3 regions of the Streptomyces sp. NPDC048442 genome follow, and region 1 is predicted to be linked to each of the others. Evidence: riboswitches for the same ligand, from Rfam matches in the RefSeq annotation. Region 1 holds a riboswitch; each other region holds the start of a gene.

What was found. Region 1 has a riboswitch for cyclic di-AMP ahead of AB0D18_RS25805 (peptidoglycan DD-metalloendopeptidase family protein). Riboswitches for the same ligand answer to the same signal wherever they lie in the genome.
Positions count from the first base shown of each region.
Region 2: another riboswitch for cyclic di-AMP. It lies ahead of AB0D18_RS16655 (transglycosylase family protein); the one in region 1 lies ahead of AB0D18_RS25805 (peptidoglycan DD-metalloendopeptidase family protein).
Region 3: another riboswitch for cyclic di-AMP. It lies ahead of AB0D18_RS34935 (peptidoglycan DD-metalloendopeptidase family protein); the one in region 1 lies ahead of AB0D18_RS25805 (peptidoglycan DD-metalloendopeptidase family protein).

Region 1 is NZ_JBEZKB010000018.1:172,444-178,578, reverse strand. Features, by position in the region: gene AB0D18_RS25815 (PrsW family intramembrane metalloprotease) at 1-449, shown strand, start outside; gene AB0D18_RS25810 (aldo/keto reductase) at 501-1,451, opposite strand; gene AB0D18_RS25805 (peptidoglycan DD-metalloendopeptidase family protein) at 1,552-2,817, opposite strand; cyclic di-AMP (ydaO/yuaA leader) riboswitch at 2,904-3,037, opposite strand; gene AB0D18_RS25800 (PP2C family protein-serine/threonine phosphatase) at 3,377-4,726, opposite strand; tRNA gene AB0D18_RS25795 (tRNA-Met) at 4,830-4,903, opposite strand; gene AB0D18_RS25790 (NAD(P)H-binding protein) at 4,957-5,844, opposite strand; gene AB0D18_RS25785 (MarR family winged helix-turn-helix transcriptional regulator) at 5,955-6,135, shown strand, end outside.
Region 2 is NZ_JBEZKB010000009.1:182,225-188,359, reverse strand. Features, by position in the region: gene AB0D18_RS16675 (Ppx/GppA phosphatase family protein) at 1-685, opposite strand, end outside; gene AB0D18_RS16670 (DUF501 domain-containing protein) at 682-1,224, opposite strand; gene AB0D18_RS16665 (septum formation initiator family protein) at 1,269-1,754, opposite strand; gene eno (phosphopyruvate hydratase) at 1,868-3,154, opposite strand; gene AB0D18_RS16655 (transglycosylase family protein) at 3,521-4,216, opposite strand; cyclic di-AMP (ydaO/yuaA leader) riboswitch at 4,219-4,413, opposite strand; gene AB0D18_RS16650 (transglycosylase family protein) at 4,688-5,743, opposite strand; partial or broken gene AB0D18_RS16645 (cytochrome P450) at 5,927-6,135, opposite strand, start outside.
Region 3 is NZ_JBEZKB010000033.1:53,633-59,767, reverse strand. Features, by position in the region: gene AB0D18_RS34950 (GNAT family N-acetyltransferase) at 1-925, opposite strand, end outside; gene AB0D18_RS34945 (HPr family phosphocarrier protein) at 1,144-1,425, shown strand; gene AB0D18_RS34940 (GntR family transcriptional regulator) at 1,600-2,259, opposite strand; gene AB0D18_RS34935 (peptidoglycan DD-metalloendopeptidase family protein) at 2,417-3,211, opposite strand; cyclic di-AMP (ydaO/yuaA leader) riboswitch at 3,225-3,393, opposite strand; gene AB0D18_RS34930 (pitrilysin family protein) at 3,709-5,076, opposite strand; gene AB0D18_RS34925 (pitrilysin family protein) at 5,124-6,135, opposite strand, start outside.

The DNA of each region.
Region 1 (6,135 bases):
CGTTCGCGGCCCTGACCTGGCTGGCGATCTGGACCAGACAGCGCGAACTGCGGATGCTGTCCGCCGAGTTGCCCGCGTACGCCGCCTCGGGCTGGCTTGATCCGGCCGAGCCGCTCGCCCTGTCCTCGATGCGGGCCCGCTCGCTGGCCCAGGGTTACGCGGCGCGGACGCACGGCCCCGGGGCCGCAAAGGCCGTCGCCGAGTACGAGAGGGCCGCGACCGCGCTGGCCTTCCTGCGGTACCGGGCCCGGCGCGGGCCTGCCACCCCGGAGCTGTCCGCCGACTTCACCGCTCGTGAGCGGGAACTGCTGCACCAGCTCTGGGAGCGCAAGCGGATCGCGGGCCCGGCACTGGTGTACGCGGCCCGGGTCACCGGCCGAATACGGCTGCTCCCGCCGCCGTACCACCCGGCCTACGCGGCCGCGTACAACCCGTACAAGAGCTACTGACGGCCCCGGTCCTTCCCGGGCCGCGGGCACACCGAGCAGAGCGCGAGCACCCTACGCGGAAGCCGCCGTCAGCTTCGCCAGCTCGGCGTCGGTGAGCGTCAGGTCCGCCACCGCGAGGAGCGCGGGCAGCTGCTCGACCGTGCGGGCGCTGGCGATCGGTGCCACGACGGTCGGCCGGGCGGCCAGCCAGGCCAGGGCCACGGTCGCGATCTCGGCGCTGTGCGCCCCGGCCACCTCGTCGAGTACGGCGAGGACCTTGCGTCCCCGCTCGGTCTGCAGGTGCTTGGCCGCGCCCTCGGCGCGTGCGCTCTGCACCGCGTCGCCGCCGACCCGGTACTTGCCGGTCAGGAAGCCGGACGCGAGCGCGTAGTACGGCACGGCCGAGAGACCGGCCTGCGACGCGACCTCCTGGAGCTCGCCCTCGTAGGTGTCGCGGGAGACGAGGTTGTAGTGCGGCTGGAGCGCGGTGTACTTCGTGAGGCCCTCGCGCTCGGCGAAGTCCAGCGACTCCCGCAGCCGGTCGGCGGAGATGTTGGAGGCCGCCACGGCCCGCACCTTGCCGTCCCGTACCAGCTGGTCGAGCGCGACGGTGAACTCCTCGACGGGCACGGACGGGTCGTCGTAGTGCGTGTAGTAGAGGTCGATGTAATCGGTGCCCAGCCGGCGCAGGGACTCCTCGGCGGCGGCCTTGATGGTGGTGGCGGAGAGCCCCTTGTACGAGGGGTGGGCGCCGACCTTGGTGGCGATGACCACCTCGTCCCGGTTGCCGCGGGCGGCCAGCCATTCGCCGAGGACGCGCTCGGACTCGCCGCCCTCGTTGCCCGGGACCCAGGCGGAGTAGACATCGGCGGTGTCGATGAAGTTGCCGCCGCCTGCGGTGTACGCGTCGAGGACGGCGAAGGACTGGTCACGGTCGGCGGTCCAGCCGAAGACGTTGCCGCCGAGGGCGAGCGGGAAGACATCGAGGCCGGAGGAGCCCAGCGGGCGCAGGTGGGAAGTCATGAGGACGTCAACCATCCGGCCCGCCGGACCTATTCCATGCACTGACCAACGAATCCTTCCGAACCCGTCCAAATCAACCGGATCACACCGGTCAGACCGGTCAGACCGTCAGTCCCTTGTCCCGCAGCCAGGCCGCCGGGTCGAGGCCGTCGCCGCCCGGGGTGTGCACTTCGAGGTGCAGGTGCGCGCCGCTCACATTGCCGGTGGCGCCCACGTTGCCGATGACCTGCCCGGTCGACACGTCGCCGCCGACCTGCACGCTCATCTGGGAGAGGTGGCAGTACCAGACCTCGGTGCCGTCGTTCAGCTCCAGCACGATCCGGTAGCCGTACGACCCGGACCAGCCCGCGGACTTTATGGTCCCGCCGTGCACGGCCTTGACCGGCGTGCCCGCCTGGGCGGCGAAGTCGAGACCGGTGTGGTGCCCGGAGGACCACATCGAACCGGACTGCCCGTAGGTCGCGGTGAGGGTGTACGAGGAGGTGGGCAGCGAGTAGCCGGCGGCCAGCTTGGCGAGCCGTTCGGCCTCCGCCTTCGCCTCGGCCTCCGCTTTGGCCTCCGCCTTGGCCTTGGCCTCCGCCTCGCGCTTCGCCTGCTCGGCCTTCTCCGCCTTGGCGTCGGCCTCGTCGCGCTGCTTCTTCGCCTCGGCGGCGGCGTCCTTGACGGCCTGCTCGCGCGCGGCCTCCTGGACGGCCTCGTCGGCGACGGAGCGCTGCTGCTCGGCCTGGTGGAGGATCCGCGCCCGCAGGCTCTCGCCCGCACCGATCTGCTGCTGCCCGGCTGAAGCGGTGGAGGCAGCGGCCGGAACGGCGGCGACCACCACGCCCGTACCGGCGTCGGAGCCCGAATCGGAGCCGGAGCCGGACACCAATGCCCCCACACCCGGCAGCGACTCGGCGTCCGGCAGCGATTCCGTGAGCGAGGCGAGGGAGTCGGAGAGCTGGTCGGGCAGCGATATCGAGACGGCCGGCTTCTCCTGGGCGGTGGCGATCCCACCGGCGCCGACGGCGGCGATGACGCCGACTCCCAGCACCGTGGAGCTACGGGCCAGGGAGCCGCGCTGCTTGGCCACGCGGTGCTTGCCGCGCACCGGAACGAGGGAATCCTCGGTGGGGTTCCACTCCTCGGCCGACGCGGCGGGACCACCGAAGGGGCTGTCCGGGAAGGAGTTGACGGAGGGGCTGTCCGCGAGGGAGCTGTCCGCGAAGGCGTTGGCGGAGGGTCTGTCCGCGAAGGGGTTGGCGGAGGGAACGTCGAACTCCGCGAATCCCTCGAAGCCGCCCTGACGCTGCTGCGGAATCTCGGGCGCGAGGCCGACGAGTGTGTCGCCCTGGCCGTCCGCCCGTCCGCCGGTCGGGCCCTCCATGTCGTTCGGGACTCCGTAAGCCACGTATGAGAAAGCGGGGGCCGATGTTTCGGGGGCAGGCCTGTTGGACGCCACGGGGGCGCGCTCCTTTCCTTCCTTCTCGCCTACCGGGTTAGCTGACGGGTTCGGAGCAGGAAGGTCTCCTACGGGCCAGGTTCGGCCCGATTCACCCCAATTGGTGGTTCCCCGGTTTCCTCACGGAATTCGGCGCACGCGCACGGCGCCGTCTCTGACGACGACTGGGACGACCGCACTGCGTTATCGAACGTTAATAGACACACAAGTGGAATTCCAAGCTGTTCCAGGTGATCGTTAACGCTGTGCGGGGTGCCATGGCCAAGGCATACAGGCGCATATGACCGCGAATCAGGACGACGCAGCGGCCCCCGGCCGCACATGCGTCCCACCCCCGCAAACCCTCCACAACTGATAGATCGTCAATTGTTATGCGGAGGGCTCCCCTGCGAGCACACCCCGTGACCACCCGGCCGCACACTCACCCGCGCCGGCCCCGCACCCGGCGCACACCGGCCCCGCACCCGCCCCACACCCGCCCCGCTCACGCCCGTTTCACGATCTCCACGGTCAGCCGCCGCTCCGGCTGGCCCACCCCCGGCCGCCCCACCGCGAGCAGCGCCATGTCGTCGGTCTGCTTCCCGCCCGTATGCACCCGTACGTCGCTGGTCAGCGCCTCCAGCAGGGCATCGGGCCCGGGATAGAGCGAGTGCCGCAGCCGCACCGCCGGGTCGTAGAAGACACCGGCCGCGTCCCGTGCCTCGGAGAGACCGTCCGTGTAGAACACCAGCGTCGAGCCCGCGGGGTACGCGAACTCCCGCGCCCGGTCCGGCCAGTCCCCCAGTTCACCCATGCCCAGCGGCAACGCGAACTCCTCCGGCGCCAGCACGTCCAACTCGCCGTCCGCGTACAGCAGCAGCGGCTCGGGGTGCCCCCGGTTCACCAGTCGTACGATGCCCTCGCCGCGCGGGATCTCGGCGAGCACCGCCGTCGTGAAGCCCTCCAGCGCGTCCAGCCCGTCCCGCCGCCGGCCCTCGCGCGCCAGCGCCCGCTCCAGCCGCTGTGCGACGCCCTCCAGACAGCTCTCCGTCTCGGCCGCCTCCCGGAACGCACCCACCACCACCGCGACCGCCTCCACGGCCTCAAGTCCCTTGCCCCGTACGTCCCCCACGACGAGCCGCACCCCGTGCGGAGTGTCCTGCACGGCGAAGAGATCGCCCCCGATGAAGGCGTCCGCCTCCGCCGCCTCGTACCGCGCGGCGATCTCAAGACCGCCGATCCGGTCGGGCGGGATCGGCACGACCGCCCGCTGCGCCGCCTCGGCGATGACCCGTACCGACGCGAGCTGTCTGCCGCTCCTGCGTACGACCCGGTTGATCAGGATCGCGAGCACGCCCACCGTCAGCACGGTCACCAGCTCGGTCACGCCCACCACGGACGTCAGGACGTCGCCGGCGGTCCGCAGGCCCACCACGGCCAGCACGGCGGCGCACGCGGTCAGCGCGGTGTTGGCCAGCGAGAAGAACGGTGCGGCGACCAGCGGTGCGGCCGCGAACAGCGGCGAGGCGGTGAAGGCGTCCGGCGTCAGCGCGTCGAAGAAGAGCCCGCCGACGATCATCAGCGCGGGCAGCGCCCGCACGAACCGCCGCGCCTTCTTCCCGCCGCCGTCCCCGTTCCCGGCCCCTGCCCCGTTCCCGGGTCCCGTCCCGGCCCGGGTCGCCGTACCGGCCCGGCTCCCTGTACCCGTCCCTGTGCCTGTTCCGGCCCCGTCGCTTCCGCGTCCGTACCCCGCCACCGTCAGTTCTCCTGCCCAGGTCCGCACCGGGTGCGGACGGTACCGCTCCCCACCCAGGCTGGCCGGAGCCGCGCCGTACGGCGAATCGGCATCCGCCATGTGGGGGACGGGCCGGGGCACCGTTTCCGTACATACGCGGACAAACGCCTGAGGCCCGGAACTCTTTCGAGTTCCGGGCCTCAGGACTTCACTACTTCTTCAGTAGCGGGGACAGGATTTGAACCTGCGACCTCTGGGTTATGAGCCCAGCGAGCTACCGAGCTGCTCCACCCCGCGTCGGTAAACCCAACTCTACGCCATCCGGGCAGACGCTCTGACCACTCGCGCCGCTACCCCCGGAACTCCCCCGCGTTCTCCCGTACCCACTGGCGGTACGTCCGGGCCGGCCGGCCGAGCAGGGACGCCGTGGTGTCGTGAATCTCGGCACGGCCGTGCGCTTCGGCCGCCGCCCAGAGATCGAGCAGCGCACCGACCAGTCGCGCGGGCATGAACCGGCCCATCTGCGCCTCGGCCTCGGCCCGGGTGACGCGGTCGATCGTGATCTCCCGGCCGGTCTCCTCGGCGACGGTCGCGTACTGCTCGCGGAAGGAGAGCGACTCGGGGCCGGTGAGGACGACGGCGCGACCGGTGAGGGAGTCGCCGGTCAGAGAGCCGCCGGTGAGGGAGCCGCCGGTCAGGGCATCGCCGGTCAGGGCATCGACTGCGAGGTCCGCAATGTCCTCGGGGTGGATGGGCGCGAGGTGCGCGTCCGGGTGGGCCAGCGCGATCGGGTGCCCGTTCCTGATGGCGTCCGCCATGCCGAGGGTGTTGCTGGCGAAGGCGTCCGGGCGCAGGAAGGTGGCGGCGAGCCGGGAGTCGGTGAGTGCGGCCTCGACCAGGAAGCTGTGGCTCGCGATCGGGTGGGTCGCGGCGTCGGGGGCGAGAACCGCGGAGGTCGAGAGCAGCACGACGTGCTCCACACCGGCGGCCTCGGCGGCCTTGACCAGGGCGTCGATGCCTGCCGGGTTCGGATACAGGAACACCTGCCGGACGCCGTCGAGCGCGGCGGCGAAGGTGTCGGGCCGGTCGAGGACCAGCTCGACGGCCTCGACGCCGTCCGGGACGGTCAGCTCGGCGGGCCCGGCGCTGGCGGCGCGGACGGTGTGCCCGGCGGCGTGCAGCTGCCGGACGACCGACCGGCCGACCTTGCCGCGGGCGCCGGTGACGAGAAAGCTCATGGAGACTCCATTCATACATGCATCGATTGACTATCAGCACATGCATGCTGACACGCACGCAATTTCACGTCAACACATATATGTGAACGGTCAGCCAGTACGATGCGGGCATGACGAAGCACGACCCGGAGGCCGGGCAGCCGAGAACGGCGGACGAACTGCTGGACGCCGCGGGCCCGGCACTCGGAAAGCTCCGGCGCTCCTCGCTCCTGGAGGTCGAGGAGCCGTTCTCCAGGAAGGAACTGGGCCGGACCCTGGTGCTCAACGTCCTGCTGGAGGCGGAGCAGAAGA
Region 2 (6,135 bases), on a different contig from region 1:
CGTACTCGGGGAGTCTCAGCGCGATCGCCGCGACGGTGGTGACGGACCCGGCGAGGCCGACGAGGGTGCGGGGGGAGCCGTCGGCCAGTGGCACGGTCCGCGCGGCCAGGTCGAGGGCGGCCTCGATGTCCTCGCGGATCGCGGCGACCTGCTCGGGGGTGGCCGGACTGGCCGGCTGGTGCCGCTCGGTCAGCCGTACGCAGCCGATGTCGACGGAGCGGGCGGCGCCGACCGTGTCACGGCCGACGACGAGCTCCGTGGAGCCGCCGCCGATGTCGGCGACCAGATAGTCCCCGCCCAGGCCCGCCAGCTCCTTCGTGGCGCCCGTGAAGGAGAACTCGGCCTCCTGGTCGCCGGAGATCACCTCGGGCTCGACGCCCAGGATGTCCAGGACGCCGGAGACGAACTCGTCGCGGTTCTCGGCGTCCCGGGAGGCGGAGGTGGCCACGAAGCGGACCTTCTCCGCCCCGTGGGCCTTGATGATCTCCGCGTACTCGCGGCAGGCGGCGAAGGTGCGCTCCAGCGCCTCGGGGGCGAGACGGCCGGTGCGGTCCACGCCCTGGCCGAGCCGGACGATGGTCATCCGGCGGTCCAGGTCGACCAGCTCGCCCGTCGCAGGGTCCGCGTCGGCGACGAGCAGCCGGATGGAGTTCGTACCGCAGTCGATGGCGGCGACCCGGGTCACTTGGCGGCCTCCTCGGCCTGGTCCGTGCACGGGGTGACGCAGGGGCCCTTCGCCCACCACTCGGGCAGGAGCGCCAGCGCCTCGTCGCCGAAGGGGTTCACGCCGGGGCCCGCGACCAGCGAGTGGCCGACGAGGACGTGCAGGCACTTCACGCGGTCGGGCATCCCGCCGGCGCTGGGGAAGCCCACCAGCTCCTCGATCTCGTCGCGCCGCTTCAGGTAGTCCTCGTGCGCGGCCCGGTAGGTGTCCGCCAGCTCCTGGTCGGTGGACAGCCGCGCCTGCATCTCCTTCATCAGACCGGAGCCCTCCAGAGTGCCGATGGCGCCCGTGGCCCGCGGGCAGGTCATGTAGTAGAGCGTGGGAAACGGCGTGCCGTCGTCCAGCCGCGGGGCCGTCTCGACCACGTCGGGGTTGCCGCAGGGGCAGCGGTGCGCGATCGCGCGCAGCCCGCGCGGCGGGCGGCCGAGCTGGAGCTTGAACGCCTCGATGTCCCGGTCGGTGGGCTCGGTGCGCGGCGTGGTCGGGGGCGGGGTGTGCATGCGTGCCTTCTGTCGGTCTGTTTTGTCTCGTACGGAGAGTGGTTCTACGGTTCCTGGCGGTCGGCCTCGTCGACGCCGCCCCAGACGTTGGAGTACCAGGGCCGGTCGGCGGCCCCGCCCTCGCCCGGCCGCTCGGCGCCGCCGGACGCGTCCGGGTCGTACATGGTGAAGCCGGTCTCGCCCGGCTTCACGTAGTGCAGGTGCTCGCGGGAGAGCCGCACGATGTACGCGTCGTCCTGGAGCCGCGCCTTGGCGTCGCGGAGCTGCTCGACGCGGAGCGCCGCCTCGTTCCTGGCCTGCTCCTGGTCGGCGATCTCGGTGCGCTGCGAGAAGTAGCTCCGTATCGGATACGCGAGTGCCACCACCAGCGTGCAGACCACCAGGACCAGCAGCGCCGCCCGGCCCGTGAGCCGGGAGCGGCGGGCCTGGCGGCGGGTCTGGGAGCGGTAGACGCGGGCGGCGGTCTGCTCGCCGAGCAGCCGCAGCCTGGTCGTGGTGGAGAACCGGTCGCGGTTGCCCTTCGCGGCCATCCGTTGTCCCTCCCCGTTACGCGCCGACGTCCCCGCACACGGTACGCGACCGGGTACGGGGACGTACGGAGGCTTAGCCCCTCGGGAGGGTACGAGCGACCCTCAGGACGGGATCAGCCCTTGAAGCGGGGGAACGCCGAGCGGCCGGCGTACACCGCGGCGTCGTCGAGGATCTCCTCGATGCGCAGCAGCTGGTTGTACTTGGCGACGCGGTCCGAGCGGGCCGGGGCGCCGGTCTTGATCTGGCCGCAGTTCACCGCGACGGCGAGGTCGGCGATGGTGACGTCCTCGGTCTCGCCTGAGCGGTGGCTCATCATGCACTTGAAGCCGTTGCGCTGGGCCAGCTCGACGGCGTCCAGCGTCTCGGTGAGCGAGCCGATCTGGTTGACCTTGACGAGCAGGGCGTTCGCGGAGTTCTCCTCGATGCCGCGGGCCAGGCGCTCCGGGTTGGTGACGAAGAGGTCGTCGCCGACGATCTGGACCTTGGAGCCCAGCTTGCCGGTGAGGACCGCCCAGCCCGCCCAGTCGTCCTCGTACAGCGGGTCCTCGATGGAGACCATCGGGTACGCGGAGACGAGCTCCTCGTAGTACTCGGTCATCTCGGCGGCCGAGCGGGACTTGCCCTCGAACTCGTACTTGCCGTCCTTGTAGAACTCGGAGGCGGCGACGTCGAGTGCGAGCGCGATCTGCTCGCCGGGGATGTAACCGGCCTGCTTGATGGCCTCGACGATGAGGTCGAGCGCGGCGCGGTTGGACTCCAGGTTCGGGGCGAAGCCGCCCTCGTCGCCGAGGCCGGTGGACAGGCCCTTGGTCTTCAGCACCTTCTTGAGGGTGTGGTAGACCTCGGCGCCCCAGCGAAGGGCCTCGGAGAAGGACTCCGCGCCGATCGGGGCGATCATGAACTCCTGGATGTCGACGTTGGAGTCGGCGTGCGACCCACCGTTGAGGATGTTCATCATCGGGACGGGCAGCAGGTGCGCGTTCGGGCCACCGAGGTAGCGGAACAGCGGCAGGTCGCTCGCCTCGGAGGCCGCGTGGGCCACCGCGAGGGAGACGCCCAGGATGGCGTTGGCGCCGAGGGAGCCCTTGTTCTCGGTGGCGTCGAGGTCGAACATCGCCTGGTCGATCAGGCGCTGCTCGGTCGCGTCGTAGCCGACGAGCTCCGGGCCGATCTGCTCGATGACGGCGAGAACGGCCTTCTCGACACCCTTGCCCATGTAGCGGTTGGGGTCACCGTCACGAAGCTCGATGGCTTCGAAGGCACCGGTGGAGGCGCCGGACGGAACAGCAGCACGACCGGTGCTGCCGTCGTCGAGGCCGACCTCGACCTCGACCGTGGGATTGCCTCGGGAGTCCAGGATTTCCCGGGCTACGACGACGTCGATGGACGGCACGAGCATCTCCTTATGGGATGTGACGCTGAAGCAGAGTGCAGGGTCGCTTTCGGCCTTGCGACATGAGCCTAACCGGATCACGGGCATCAACCGGCCGTCGGACCGCCCGCTGGGACGAAAAGATGCCCGAATGCCTGTATTACAGGACGAAGGGCCCATGGATCGTCGCCGCGCGTTACGGACACGTTCACTCAGTGTGCGTACGGGCCCTGCACATATGAGGGGACGCGGACACAAAAGGGCCCCGGCCCGGCGCGTACAGGGGGAAGTCGCGCCCGGCCGGGGTCCAGGAGTGCGGAACGGACGGGGGTGGGCCGTCCGTTCCACGGGGCGGAGACCGGGCGGGGGTGGGCCGCCGGGGTCTCCGCGGGGTCAGCTCAGGTGGAGCTGCTGACCCGGGAAGATGAGGTCGGCGTCGGTGACGACTCCCTCATTCAGGTCGAGGATGTGCTGCCAGCCGCCCTTGACGTGCTTCGCCTCGGCGATCTTGCCGAGGGTGTCGCCGGCCTTCACCTTGTACTCGCCGTCACCCTTGCGGATCGGGGCGGAGGGCTTGGCGGCGGCCTTGGGGGCCTCGGACTTCGGGGCCTGACGGGCCTCGGAGCGGGAGGCGGGGGCCTCGGAGCGGCGCTCCTGCTTCGGGGCGGACTTCTGCGCGCCCGAGCCGGTGCTGACGCCCGGGTCGACACCGTCGTTGCTGAGGTTGCCGGCGCCCGCACAGGCCCAGGCACCCGGGCCCTGGATCTTGAGGAGCTGCTCGGCGGTGGCTATCTGCTGGCCCTTGGACGCCTGGTCGGCGCGCGGCGCGTACTTGGTGCCGCCGGCGGCCGCCCACGAGGAGTTCGTGAACTGCAGGCCGCCGTAGTAGCCGTTGCCCGTGTTGATGGACCAGTTGCCGCCGGACTCGCACTGGGCGACGGCGTCCCAGGTGTCCACGGAGGCGGCGGAGGCCGAGGAGGCCCCCATCAGCGGAGCGGCGACCGCGACACCGGTGACGCCCGCGAGGGTGGCGACACGGGTGGCCTTGGACGGACGGCGGTGCTTGCCCTTGCCAATGAAAAGCGACATGGATATCCCCTCACCGACGCCTTCGAGGTGAGCTGTCGGGTTCGGGCTGTGAGTTCGCCCGGCCTCCGGTCGGGGCCGCCCAGTTGCTGCGGTCCTTCTCGAAGGCTTCACCCCAAGCCGTTCCTCGTACGTCTCTCAACGTCCGGGCCCGGCACTTACCTTGGGTCCCCCGCTCCTGCCTACGGCGCTTTCGCGACGACTGCTTCCGAGGCCCACCGGCAGGATTCGGCGTGCGGGCTCCGGTGCTCACCGGTGGCGAGCGAGGACGACCGAATCACAGGAGCCCCCGATGTTCAAAGAGGCACATCGGGGACATTCAGCCCCTACTTGCCCTCTCCGCGCAGTCGTTTACGCAGGTCAGAGGGGGCACAGCGGGAGCTTCCGGCAGGGACACGCCAGTTGGGGCAGAGAGACTCATGTCTCACTTGCGCAGAACCGGACATAAAGCCCCGAACTACCCGTGTTTCGCGCCTACTTTTCACTCAGGTCGAGGCTCTGGCCAGGCTTGATGAGGTCCGGATCGTCGCCCACGGCGTTGCGGTTCGCCTCGTAGAGCGCGGGCCAGCCGCCGGGCACGTGCGCCTCGTCGGCGATGTGCCAGAGGTTGTCACCGGGGCGCACGGTGTAGTTGCCGCGCTCGGGCGCGGAGCCGTCCGCACCCTTGTCGCCGCCGCGGGAGGCGTGGCGACCCGCGTCGCGCCCGTCGGTCTCGTCCGGAGTAGCCGAATTGTCCGGTACGGGAAGGGAGTTCTCAGGAGCGGGCTCACCACGGTGCTTGCCCGGGTTGGCGGGCGTGGCCGGTGTGGCGGGCGTGACGGGCGTCGTGGGCCCGGCCGACGCGTCCGGGGACTCGGGCGTACCGGGAGTCTGCGCACCAGGCGTGATGGCGCCGCGGGACGGCAGTTCGGCGCCCGGGGTGGTCGGGCCGGTGCTGGGCTCGATGCTGGAGCCCGGGGCCGGCTCGACGGGCAGCTCGCTGCCCGGGGAGGCGGGGGTGGCCGGAGTGGCGGGGGTGGTGGGCGCGCCGGGGGTCGTCGGCTTCCCCGTCTCCGCACCCGCATGCGTACCCGTACCCGCTTCCGGGGTGTCCCGGTGTGCGTCCGTGCCGGGAGTGTCCGGCTTCGCGGAGCCTGCCGGGGGCTTGGGCGGTGCGCTGGTGTCCGTACCGGGGTCGGCCGCGTCGACGCCGCCGGAAGCGGAACCGGAATCGGAGCCGCCGCCCGGGGCGAGCCCGGAGACGCCGGCGCAGCTCGGCCAGCCCTGCGGACCCTCGGCGGTGAACACCTTCTCGGCGACCTTGATCTGCTGGGCGCGGCTGGCGAGGTCGGGGCGCTGGGCGTACGCACCGCCGCCGTACTGGTCCCACTTCTCCTGCGAGAACTGGAGCCCGCCGTAATAGCCGTTGCCGAGGTCGGCACTCCACATGCCGCCGCTCTCGCACTCGGCGACGCGGTCCCAGGTGTTCGACTCTGCCGCACTGGCACTGGTCGCGCCCAGGAGCGGAATCGCGAGGGCGGATCCGGTCACCCCTGCCGCGACGATAAGAGCGGGTGCCTGACGCGGGCGGCGGTGTTTACCGTTCCCGGAGCGCATGCGGTTGCCTTTCAGCTGACGGTGACCCGGCTTCTGGCCGTAACTGCCGGGTCGCCCGTGAACGTAGCCGCAGTCGAACACCCGTCACAAGTCGATGCAGTGCAGATCACGCGAAGGTCACATGGCTGATGGTCTGTCAGTTTCAGCTACCCGCACGGCTCCCCCGAACTCGACCGGGAGGGTGCGCAGTCCGCGCATAATGAGACCGCCTCGCCACCGCAAATCGGCAGGATCTTCCGCGAGTTGCAGGTCAGGGAGACGGGTCAGGAGAGTCGCGAGTGCCGTCTGCGCTTCGAGACGCGCGAGGGGGGCACCGAGGCAGTAGT
Region 3 (6,135 bases), on a different contig from region 1:
TCTCCGCCGGTACGACGACGACCGCGAGGTCGACGCTCGCACCGATCTCGGCGACGGAGCGGTGCGCGGGGACGCCGTCCAGCTCGGTGACGTCAGAGGGGAGGGCCGCGTTCACCGCGTACGTACGACCGGTGTAACCGGCAGCGAGCAGGTTGCGCAGGACGGTGCGGCCCACGGACTGCGCGGAGCGCCCCGCGCCGACGACCACGACGGAGCCGGGCGCCAGCAGCCGCTGTACGGAGCGGGCCTCGGCGCGGTGCTCACGGGCGCGCTGCACGGCGAGGGAGCGGTCGGTGGGCTCCAGGTCGAACTCCAGGTGGACGACGCCGTCCTCGAAGGAGCGCTTCTGCTGGTAGCCCGCATCCGTGAAGACCTTGATCATCTTGGAGTTGGCCGGCAGCACCTCGGCGACGAAGCGCCGGATGCCGCGTTCGCGGGCGACGGCTCCGATGTGTTCGAGGAGGGCGGAGGCGACGCCGCGCCCCTGGTGGGCGTCCTGGACGAGGAAGGCGACCTCGGCCTGGTCGGCGTCGGGGCCCGAGGCGGGCAGTCCGTCGGCGTTGATCCGGTCGTAGCGGACGGTGGCGATGAACTCGCCGCCGACGGTGACCGCGAGACCGACCCGGTCGACGTAGTCGTGGTGGGTGAAACGGTGCACGTCCTTGGCCGACAGCCGGGGATAGGGAGCGAAGAAGCGGTAGTACTTCGACTCGTCCGAGACCTGCTCGTAGAAGCTGACGAGACGGCTGGCGTCCTCGGTGGTGATGGGCCGGATGCGTGCGGTGCCACCGTCGCGGAGCACGACGTCGGCCTCCCAGTGACCGGGGTACTCGTGGTCCGGATCCGCCTTCGTCCCGTCCTGGTCCGTCTTCGTCCGGTCCTGGTCCCGCTTCACCTGATCCGCATCGTCCGCAGCCATGGCCATGGGTGCAGCCTACGACTCGCGGGCACTGAGCGAGCGGGGCAGTCTGGTCCTGTTCATGGACTTCCGGCAGACTCCCGGCGGGACGTCCGGCAGGATCCGGCAGGGCATCCCTGCGGGGCTTTTGCCGGGACTTCCGCCGGGCCTTCCGTCGGGCAGAGCAGCCTGCACCACGTGAGAGACTGGTCTAGACAACCAATAGGCACATGAAGGGCAACACCATGGTTGAGCGCCGCGTCACCGTCGGCTGGGCCGAGGGCCTGCACGCCCGCCCCGCCTCCATCTTCGTCCGCGCCGTCACGGCCACCGGCGTCCCCGTCACCATCGCCAAGGCGGGCGGCAACCCGGTCAACGCCGCGTCGATGCTGGCACTGCTGGGCCTGGGTGCGCAGGGCGGCGAGGAGATCGTGCTCGCGTCCGAGTCCGAGAGCGCGGACACGGCCCTGGACCGTCTCGCGAAGCTGGTCGCCGAGGGCCTGGACGAGCTTCCCGAGACCGTCTGACCTTCCGGCCCGGCGGCCTTCTGAGGCCCCATAAGGTCGCGCCCGTACGGGCGAATTCTCACGCGGAAGCCGTGGCATCCCGAATTCGGGGGCCGCGGCTTCTGTCGTTTCTTGTGAATTTTCCTGTGAATTCAGGAATCCCTTTTTGCCTACGACTTGTATACGGCGCCCGTGTTAATTCCGGCCGCCCGCCACGTTGACGGCTTGTTGCGGAATCCTCATGCGGTGCGCGGCCACCGCCCGCTCCGCGTGCCGCGCGGTCAGCGTCCTGGCCCGGTCCGCGTCGCGCCTGGTCACCGCGTCGACGATCGCGCCGTGCTCGGCCCACGCCTCGGCGGGCCCGGCCGACCGCTCCACCACGTACATCCAGGCGATCTTGTGCTTGAGCTGGGTCAGCAGGGTGATGAGGCCGGGGCTGCCGGACGCCTGGGCTAGGGTCTCGTGGAACCAGCCGGTGAGGGCGCTCAGATCCTCGCCCTCCGCCCGCCCCGCCCGCTCCTGACCCAGCCTGACCAGCCCGCGGAGCACCTTGAGGTGCGCCTCCGTCCGCCGGACGGCCGCACGCGCCGCACCGAGCGGCTCCAGGAGCGTACGCATCTCCAGGAGGTCGGCGGCCTCCTGCGCGGTCGGCTCGGCGACGCAGGCGCCCGCGTGCCTGCGGGTAGTGACGAAGCCCTCGGCCTGCAGGGTGCGCAGCGCCTCGCGGACCGGGACGCGCGAGACGCCGTACCTGCGGGCCAGTGCCTCTTCCGTGAGCCGACTGCCGCGCGGAAGAACTCCGGACACGATGTCGTCGCGGATCGCCGTACACACCGAATGCGCGGGAATGCGCATGCCCGGACCTCCGTCTTCCCGCCGAAGCCTTCTCTCAACTCTATTGCAACGCGGGGGAATTGCCGAAGGAAATCCGGGTTCTCGACGGAAAACGAACGCAGAAATGCCCCGGCTCGTGGAGAGCCGGGGCATTTCCGGAACAGCAGGTGCGGTGCGGTCAGACGCTGACGCCGTGGCCGCGCAGATACGCGACCGGGTCGATGTCCGAGCCGTACTCGGGGGAGGTGCGGGCCTCGAAGTGCAGGTGCGGGCCGGTGGAGTTGCCCGTGGAGCCGGAGAGGGCTATCTGCTCGCCGGCCGCGACGGACTGGCCGACGGAGACACCGATCGAGGAGAGGTGGCCGTACTGCGTGTACGAGCCGTCGTTCATCCTGATCACGATGTTGTTGCCGTACGCCCCGCCCCAGCCGGCCTCGACGACCGTGCCGGCGCCGACTGCGACGACGGAGCTGCCGGACGAGGCGTGGAAGTCGACACCGGAGTGGCTGCCGGAGGACCACATCGCGCCGCCGGACTGGTAGCCGGTGGAGACGTACGAGCCGGCGACGGGCAGCCGGAAGGCGTTGAGGCGCTTGCGCTCGGCCTCGCGGGCGGCGCGCTCGCGCTCCTCGCGCTCCTTCTTGGCCTTGGCCTCCGCCTTGCGCTTGACCTCGGCCTTGCGGGCCTCTTCGGCCTTCCGCACGGCCTCGGCCTTGTCGTACGCCTTCTTCTGGGCGGTGGCCTGGGCCTCGACCTGCGCGGTGAGGGTCTCCGTCACGGTGTTCTCCATGACGACGGCGCGGATGGTGCCGGTGTCCTCGGCGGCCAGGTCGTGCTCGGCGGCGATGGCCTGCGGGGCCAGCGTTCCGATGACACCGGTCGTGGTGAGGGCGGCGACTCCGGCGATGTTGGCGCTCTTGCGCGACAGCACGGAGGGACGCCGGTGCTTCCCGGCGGCACGGGTGAACGCCATGAAGTGGCTGTTTCCTTTCCTTCCTTCTCGCCTACCGGGTTAGCTGACGGGTTCGGAGCAGGAAGGTCTCCTACGGGCCCCACCGGCCCGTGAAGGGCGATGGCGTCCGATTCACCCCAGGGACTGATTGGGTCCCCGGCTCCCCAGGCTCGCGCCTGACGGGGACTCGGCGATGACTGCCCGGTGCCGCGGTTGCGGCGCACTCTGACGGACAGCCGGACCGACGCTAAGCGGCACGTCTTTCAATCGCCAAACAGACAGCCGCTTTTGTAACGGAGCCCACACGGCAGACAGGCAACCTCTCCAATAAATCGGACATACGGAAGGACCCCGACAACTCGGGAGTTGTCGGGGTCCTTCTTGTCACGCTTTGTCCCGGTCGTGCGGGTGACCTTTGATCGGTCAGCCGGTGCCGAAACGGCCCGCCGACCCGCCGGCCCGCCGGCCCGCCGGCCGGTCAGGCGGTCAGCCGGTGAGCCGGTCAGCCGGTCAGCCGGTCAGCCGGTGACGACCGTGACCTCACCGATGTTCAGCGCCCGTACCGGCTCCGCGATCTGGGAGGCGTCGCCGACCAGGACGGTGACCAGCTTGTCCACCGGGAACGCGTTCACCACGGCCGCGGTGGCCTCCACGGTGCCGGTCGCGGCGAGCCTGGCGTACATCTGGGCCTGGAAGTCGTCGGGCAGGTGCTGCTCGACCTGGTCGGCCAGCGTGCCCGCCACGGCGGACGCCGTCTCGTACTTGAGCGGGGCGACCCCGACCAGGTTCTGCACGGCGACGTCGCGTTCGGCGTCGGTGAGGCCCTCGGCCGCGAGCGTCCGCAGGACCTTCCAGAGGTCGTCCAGGGCGGGCCCGGTCGACTCGGTGTCCACGGAGCCGCTGATGGCCAGCATGGAGGCGCCACTGCCGTCGGCGGAGGAGCGCATCACCTGGCCGAAGGCGCGTACGCCGTAGGTGTATCCCTTCTCCTCGCGCAGGACACGGTCCAGGCGCGAGGTGAGGGTGCCACCGAGGCAGTACGTGCCGAGGACCTGGGCGGGCCAGACGCGGTCGTGCCGGTCCGGGCCGATGCGGCCGATCAGCAGCTGGGTCTGGACGGCACCCGGGCGGTCGACGATGACCACACGGCCGGTGTCGTCGGCGGTGATCGGCGGGACCGGGCGCGGCGCGGCGGTGTTTCCCGTCCACTCCCCCAGGGTGTCGGCCAGGACGGCGTCCAGGTCGATGTCCGTCAGATCGCCGACGACTACGGCGGTGGCGGTGGCCGGACGGACGTGCGCCTCGTAGAAGGCACGCACGGCCGAGGAGTCGATGGCCTTGACCGTCTCCTCGGTGCCCTGGCGGGGGCGCGACATGCGCTGGTCCGCCGGGAACAGCTCCGCGGAGAGCTGCTTGGCGGCCCGCCGGGACGGGTTGGCCGACTCGTGCGGGATCTCGTCGAGCCGGTTGCGCACGAGACGCTCGATCTCGCCGTCCGCGAACGCGGGCGCGCGCAGGGCGTCGGCGAGCAGACCGAGCGCCTTCGGCAGCCGGGAGACCGGCACTTCGAGGGAGACCCGGATGCCGGGGTGGTCGGCGTACGCGTCGAGGGTGGCGCCGCAGCGCTCCAGCTCGGCCGCGAACTCCTCGGCGGAGTGCTTGTCGGTGCCCTCGGTGAAGGCGCGCGACATGATCGTGGCAACGCCGTCCAGGCCCCTGGGCTCGGCCTCAAGAGGTGCCGCGAGGTTGATCTCGACGGCCACCAGCTTCTGGCCGGGGCGGTCGCAGCGCAGCACGGTCAGCCCGTTGGGCAGGGCGCCGCGCCCGGGGGCCGGAAAGGCCCACGGGGTGGCGGGGCCCGCCTGCGGCTGCGGGTGGAACTGCATCTGGCTCGTCACGGCTGCGGCCTTGCCGGTGGTGGCTGCGGTCTCCGTCACTGGTCCGCCCCTTCCTGCTGGTCCTGCTGGACTTCCTCGACGACATCGGCGTACGCGGCGTCGACGGGCTCGACGTCCTCGGACTCGGCGGCGGCTGCGAGCGGTTCGTACACCAGGACCGCGCGGTTGTCCGGGCGCAGGCGCTCCTTGGCGACGGCCTGGACCTCTTCGGCCGTCACGTCCAGCACGCGCTGCACGGCGGTCAGGGCGAGCTGCGGGTCGCCGAACAGCACGGCGTACCTGCAGAGTTCGTCGGCGCGGCCGGAGACGGTGCCGAGCCGGTCGAGCCACTCGCGCTCCAGCTGAGCCTGGGCGCGCTCCATCTCCTCGGCGGTCGGGCCCTCGGCGGCGAGCCGCGCGAGCTCCTCGTCGACGGCCGCCTCGATCTGCGGGACCTCGATGCCGCCGGACGTCTTGACGTCCAGCCAGCCGAGCGAGGGCGCTCCGGCCAGGCGCAGCAGCCCGAACCCGGCCGCCACCGCCGTCTGGTCGCGTCGTACGAGACGGTTGTGCAGGCGGGAGGACTCGCCGCCGCCGAGCACGGTGAGTGCCAGGTCGGCCGCGTCGGCCTCGCGGGTGCCGTCGTGGGGCAGCCGGTAGGCGGCCATCAGCGCACGCGCCGGGACCTCTTCCTCGACGATCTCGCGCAGCTCGGCGCCGATGACGTCGGGCAGCGAGCCGTCGCGCGGCGGCTGCTTGCCGTCGTGCGAGGGGATCGAGCCGAAGTACTTCTCGACCCAGGCGAGGGTCGCCTCGGGGTCGATGTCGCCGACCACGGACAGCACCGCGTTGTTGGGCGCGTAGTACGTACGGAAGAAGGCGCGGGCGTCTTCGAGCGTCGCGGCGTCCAGGTCGGCCATCGAGCCGATCGGGGTGTGGTGGTAGGGGTGGCCCTCGGGGTACATGAGGGCGGTGAGCTTCTCGAACGCGGTGCCGTAGGGCACGTTGTCGTACCGCTGGCGGCGCTCGTTCTTGACGACGTCGCGCTGGTTCTCCATGGACTCGTCG